DNA from 2 places in the Psychrosphaera sp. genome. Region 2 is predicted to be linked to the other one. Evidence: predicted binding sites of a transcription regulator. Region 2 holds the regulator's gene; the other holds the start of a gene.
The links. Region 2 encodes ArgR, which controls arginine synthesis, uptake and breakdown. Its sites were predicted from a motif close to ANTGAATANNTATTCANT; they were not measured.

Region 1: a site for ArgR is predicted at 1,982-1,999, ahead of gltB (glutamate synthase large subunit). Genes of this name have one in related genera too.

What each region holds. Positions count from the first base shown of each region.
Region 1 covers NZ_CEYNSH010000047.1:10,635-14,003, reverse strand. The annotation lists gene AC4E96_RS12050 (type 1 glutamine amidotransferase family protein) at 1-320, opposite strand, end outside; gene folE2 (GTP cyclohydrolase FolE2) at 710-1,645, shown strand; gene gltB (glutamate synthase large subunit) at 2,157-3,369, shown strand, end outside.
Region 2 covers NZ_CEYNSH010000004.1:70,150-73,518, reverse strand. The annotation lists gene AC4E96_RS02235 (SdpI family protein) at 1-539, shown strand, start outside; gene mdh (malate dehydrogenase) at 645-1,586, opposite strand; gene argR (transcriptional regulator ArgR) at 1,731-2,195, shown strand; gene AC4E96_RS02220 (NfeD family protein) at 2,390-2,842, opposite strand; gene AC4E96_RS02215 (SPFH domain-containing protein) at 2,852-3,369, opposite strand, start outside.

The sequences.
Region 1 (3,369 bases), on a different contig from region 2:
AATCCTGTTCTTTTTGGCAAGCGAGCAGGTTGAGACAAAAATTGAATTAGCTTTTTGAGCGATGCGGATTGATATTGAGGGAAAGCCTCGATCGACTTTGACAGTTCTGCTAACTGTCGGCCATTTAAATCGTATTGCTTTTTGCTAAAGGCATTATCGCTGAAAGCTTTTTTATTAGTACAATTCGTAACTTGGTCGCTTCTACATATATTTAAATCACCGCCAATTAATACTTTTTGCGCGGCCTGAGTTGGCTGAATTAACAAGGCCATCAAACTCAGCGCTACACTAATAATGTGACAAAATTTAAATTGAACCATAGCGACACTTCCCTTGTTCAAAAATCCCATATATAAGTCATTCGCCGATAGAATGGGCATTTAGTGCGAGATGACAGAGATTAAGATAACGATTAAAACTATTACTATTAGTTACCCTACCACAGTTATAGATAATTACAGAGTTTGAATCAAATATTCAATTAGAATCCATACTTAAGTCTAAACTTTAATGCTCTGTACTCTTTTATATGCAAAAAGGTAAATCCATATAGCGAAATCCTCAGTAATAAAAAGTCGTAATTAGTTAATTTAGAAGTTCATTTGTGGTATAAATTGACCGCATAAACAAACAGACTGTCGTCAAATTATTTTTTAATAGCCCTCTCTATGAAACACGAGGGCTTTTGTTGTTGATACACGGAGAATCCATGCCAGCGAATATGCCAGACATTGCAAACCAAGCGAAGGCTCAGACTGAAGGTGTTCTTGATTGGGTAGGCATGAGTAATATTGAAATGCCAATCATGGTCGAAATGCAAGGTGACACGAGACCTGTGTCTGCTCTAATTGAAGCATTTGTTGACCTCAAAGACCCTAAGGCCAAAGGCATTCACATGTCGAGGTTGTATCTAATGGTAGATGAGCTGTCTACACAAAGCGCCCTTAGTGTAAAGAATTTAAAAACGCTCTTAGCAGGCTTTGTAAGTAGTCACGAAGGCATCAGCGACTGCGCCCAGATAAAGTTTGATTTTGATTATCACATGCGTCGAAAGTCTCTAATCAGTGGTAAATTAGGTTGGAAGGCCTACCCTGTCACAATCACTGGACAATTGATCAAAGGCCAAGTTGATATCGAGCTTGCCGTAAAAGTACCATACTCTTCAACTTGCCCATGCTCAGCGGCTCTAGCAAGGCAGCTGATTCAAAACCAGTTTACAGAGACATTTGCTGGCCAAACAGAAATTAACTCAACAGACGTTTTGGACTTTTTAGGTTCAACTGATGGCATTATCGCAACGCCGCACAGTCAGCGCTCAATCGCCGATGTAAAAGTGAAACTGAATAGTGATTTGACCGACTTCCCGATTGTCGACTTAGTTGATGCGATTGAACATGCTCTACAAACTCCGGTTCAAGCAGCGGTCAAGCGTGAAGACGAACAAGAATTTGCGCGTTTGAATGGTCAAAACCTAATGTTCTGTGAAGATGCGAGCCGTCGAATCAAGGCCGCGCTTAATGGTCAAGAAAGCATGATTGATTTCTGGATTCGCGTAAACCACTACGAATCTCTTCACGCTCATGATGCTGTTGCTGTCGCTAGTAAAGGTATTGACGGCGGCTATACCAATCACGCATTTACATAACACTTTCAAATAGCAGGCCTAAAGGTCTTGCTTTTAATTGAATTAAAAGCAAGGGTTGTTTAGTCACTATTAACGAATAAAAAGTCGCTCATGCGGCTTTTTATTTACTTATAAAAAATTACGTGTCTTATCAACATTATTCCCTCATACGGCTCCCACGCCAACAAACCTCCCCAACAAGAAATAAAATTCCATCTAACGTTGAAAATATGCACTAAAATGAACATTACAGCGTAATTCTCATCGCTCAACAGTAATTCAGTTACAGAATTTAGAGTATTAATACTATTTTTTACTTGAATTATTGCACCAGTATGGTTAGTTTAATTGCACCAAAATGAATATTTATTCACTACCAAAGGGTAAAACCTGACTGTTCACTTTGAATTTATTGATTCAAATGAAAACAGGAATCTTTGAGTAGGTTTACGCTGACAATAACAACAATAAAGACAATAAAGACAAAGTGACTCTGTGTTAGCGGGTTATAAAGGAGACGATTTTGAAAGCGATGATCTCTACGTCGTGCCAGGGGCTTGAACAACAAGCACCGCCACGCAAACTTCACGATGAACGTTGGGTTAAGGATAACTGTGGATTTGGCTTGATTGCTCATCTAGAGGGTGAAGTGAGTCATAAAATAATCCGCACCGCAATTACCAGCCTAGCGCGAATGCAACATCGTGGTGGCATTTCGGCAGACGGTAAAACAGGCGACGGTTGTGGACTGCTAATGCAAAAGCCTGATGGTTTTTTCAGAGCAATCGCAGAACAAAACCAATGGCGACTTGGTAAAAAATATGCCGTCGGAAATATTTTCTTCAATACTGACCCCACTCTCGCGCAACAAGCCAAACAAATCATCGAACAAGAACTCAACCAAGAAACCCTACAAATTGTCGGTTGGCGTGACGTTCCTATTAACACTGACGTATTAGGTGAGATTGCCAAAGATAGACTACCAACCATTAAACAAGTTTTTGTCAATGCACCAACGGGCTGGCGTAAAAAAGACTTCGAACGACGTTTGTATATGGCACGTCGTCGCATTGAAAAACAAATGAGTCACGACCCAGAGTTCTATATTCCAAGCCTTAGCTGCTTGGTGACTATATACAAAGGCTTGGTGATGCCTAAAGACTTGGCTGAGTTTTATTTAGACTTAGCCGATATACGAATGCAGACGTCCATTTGTGTTTTCCATCAGCGTTTTTCAACGAATACCTCTCCTGAGTGGCGTTTGGCTCAGCCATTTAGATTTTTAGCGCACAATGGTGAAATCAATACTATTAAAGGCAACCGACAATGGGCTGAAGCACGCCAATACAAATTCCACTCGCCTTTGATCCCAGATTTACAACAAGCCGCGCCTTTTGTTAATTATGAAGGTAGCGACAGTGCTTCGTTGGACAATATGCTGGAGTTGTTTTTGGCCGGCGGTATGGACTTATTCCGCGCTATGCGTTTATTAGTGCCACCAGCCTATCAAAAACATCCGCAAATGGATGAACAGCTCAAAGCCTTTTACGAGTTCAATTCAATGCACATGGAGCCATGGGACGGTCCGGCCGGTATCGTTTTGACCAATGGCCGACACGTTGCTTGTAACTTAGACAGAAACGGTCTGCGCCCAGCGAGATATATTATTACCAAAGACAAGCTTCTGACGTTAGCATCCGAGTCTGGTATTTGGGATTACAGCCCAGACGAGGTTGTCGAACAAG
Region 2 (3,369 bases):
GGGCTAGTGCGCTTGAAGCACTCATGTTACCCCCACTTATTATGTTGTTCACAATAGGTATTCGATTCGTGCTCAAATTCATTGAGCCTCGACAAACTCACTTGCAACAATCTCAAGCAGCGATTAATGCAATTATTTTAAGTATTGTTTCGATATTTTTTGTATTAGAAGTTGGTTTCCTATTGCTAGCATTCGAGTTTGATATTTCTATAACTCAATTATTAATCTTTGCGATAAGTTTAAGCTTTGTTTTGATGGGGAATTTTTTCGGGAAGATTAGAAGTAATTTTTTTGTTGGTATTAGAACAGCTTGGACTTTGAGCAGTGATCGCGTTTGGCAAAAAACGCATCGCCTGGCCGGTAGGCTTTGTGTTATCGCCGGCTTAATATGCAGTGTTGTAATATGGTTTGTTGAGCCTCGCCAATCTACCTATCTAGTATTGTTTATACTAGTGCCTAGCCTTCTGTTACCAGCGCTTTATTCTTGGTGGTACTGGAAACAAGAACAAGTTACACAAGAAAACGACTTGATTAAATGATCACGTGTATTAAGTGCCTAAAATAATTATTTTGATACAAAAAAAGCACCCTTTGGGTGCTTTTTAATTTTAAGTATGGCCCGTCCTTATTAACGAGCCTAACGATTATTGACCGTTAACGAACTCTTCGCCTAACGTGATGTCACCTTTTAGGCCGTCAAGCATGTCAGCTTTACATTTTGCTTCGTAGTCGCTTAACTCGCCGTAGTCGAAAATTTCTTGAACGCCGTTTTTACCAAGTAAAACTGGCTGAGCAAAGAAACGAGCGTCTGAACCGTCACCTTCAACATAAGTGAATTCGAATACGTCTTCTTCACCGTTTAATGCGTCAACTAGGCTTAAGCAGAAACGCGCAGCCGCTAGACCCATTGAAAGTGTTGCAGAACCGCCACCGGCTTTAGCTTCAACAACTTCAGTACCCGCGTTTTGGATACGATGAGTTAGTTTTTCGATTTCTTCTTGAGTGAACTCTACACCTTCAACTTGAGAAAGAAGAGGAAGGATAGTTGTACCACTGTGACCACCGATAACTGGAACAACGATATCTTCACAGTTTAGGCCTTTTGCTTCCGCAACGAATGTTTCAGCACGGATAACGTCAAGTGTCGTTACACCGAAAAGCTTAGCTGGGTTGTACTTGCCTTTTGCTTTTAACGTCTCAGCAGCAATTGCTACTGTTGTGTTAACAGGGTTAGTGATGATGCTGATACATGCATCTGGACAGAAGTCCGCACAACCTTCAACCAACGTCTTCACGATACCAGCGTTGATGTTGAAAAGATCTGAACGATCCATACCAGGTTTACGAGGAACACCTGCAGGGATTAATACAATGTCAGCACCCGTTAATGCTTTTTCTAGGTCGTCTTTACCAAAACCTTCTACTTTTACTTGAGTAGGGATGTGGCTAAGATCAACAGCAACACCTGGAACAACTGGCGCAACGTCATATAATGACAATTCAGAACCCGCAGGTAACTGAGTTTTTAGTAATAAAGATAAAGCCTGACCGATACCACCAGCGGCACCTAACACTGCTACTTTCATATTAATCTCCGATTTAAATTATGATCTGAAGTAAATTTTGCCGGCAACCTTACTTAAATATCCGCCAAAACTCAATTCGCAATTAGTATTATATGTTGAAATGCATTAAAATTCCGCTCAAAAGATTGGCAAGGAATAAATACAATGACGCAAAATAAACAAGACGCCCTAATCAAAGCATTTAAAGACCTTTTAAACGAAGAACGCTTCGGTTCACAAGGTGAGATCGTAGATGCACTAAAAGCGTTGGGTTTTGATAACGTCAGCCAATCAAAAGTGTCGAGAATGTTAACCCGCTTTGGCGCAGTTCGAACTCGTAACGCCAAACAAGAAATGGTTTATTGTTTGCCAGCCGAACTTGGTATGCCAACAGCTAAAAGCCCTCTTAGACAATTAGTGCTAGACGTCAATCACAACGAAGCTATGGTCATTATCAAAACGAGCCCGGGAGCTGCACAGCTAATTGCTCGTTTGTTGGACTCAGTTGGTAAAGCAGAAGGTGTATTAGGTACGATTGCCGGTGACGATACCATCTTTATCGCCCCTTTGAAGGTCAGTGAAATCGAACACACCCTAGCCAACGTCAAAGCGCTATTTGAAACTGTCTAATTAAATAGAGCTGTCGTGACTGCCCTATTCCATTCGGTCCACATTCGATGTCAAGAATAGGGCTACTATGCGAATGAAAGCTAAATTTCCAATTAGGATAATTGTGGCAATTACAGAAAACAAAAAGCCTGCTCGACTGCAGGCTTTTTAGTTTCTTAGTGACACGTTGTATTGAATTACGGTGTCATAACTCACTACTCAACGGGCTTTACTCTCATTACACCCACTTTAACTTGGGTCACTTCTACTTTTGCACCAGCGGTAAGCTCTTCGTCTGCTTCAATTTTCCAATTTACGCCTGAGTACAAATACATGCCTGGTTGGCTGGCGGTTACATCCGTTTCCAGATGGAATTGGTGCCCAATAATGTCCGATTTGACTTCTTGTGGCTTGGTGTCTTGCTGAAGACGACTCAGAGGCTTCCATAATAAAGCAGTATAAATAGCTGACAGAACTGCGACAGATATCAGTATATTTGCCCAAGAATCTGTCATTACCCCAAAGTTTAAAAGTACGCCGGTCGTAAGGACTGCCAAACCAATTAAGGTTAAAAAGAACGTCGCAAAGCCCAGCACAACAATGTCTACAACCGCCATCATAATGCCTAAGGCCATTAAAATTTGTGCTGTATTATCAAAAATCCACATACTGACTCCTTACTTCTTGTTTAAGGTATCAATGATGGTCATTGCTTGAGCAACAACGCTACTTGCATCCGTACTAGAGTCCGGCAAAAGCACCACTGACGATTCTTTAGCAATTGCTTGTTTCGCATCAATCGCTTTCGTAGCCAAATCAAGCTGAATTGCTTTTTGACCTTGCTCTGTCTTAGCAACGTTACCAACAAGCTCAAGCGCCTCTGCTTGTGCTGCAGCAACTTGCATGATTGCTTTCGCTTCACCTTCGGCTTTAAGGATTTGTTCGGCTTTTTCAGCTTCTGCGGCTAAAACCTGAGATTGTTTTTCACCTTCTGCAACGTTAATTGCTGCTTGGCGATCACCTTCCGACTCAAGAACCTTTGCACGCTTTTCACGTTCGGCTTTCATTTGACGTTCCATCGCTTCCATAACAGAAGACGGCGGTACAATGTCTTTAATTTCATAACGCAATACCTGAACACCCCAAGGTGAAGATGCTTCATTAATAGACGCAACAATATTGGTGTTTAGTGAGT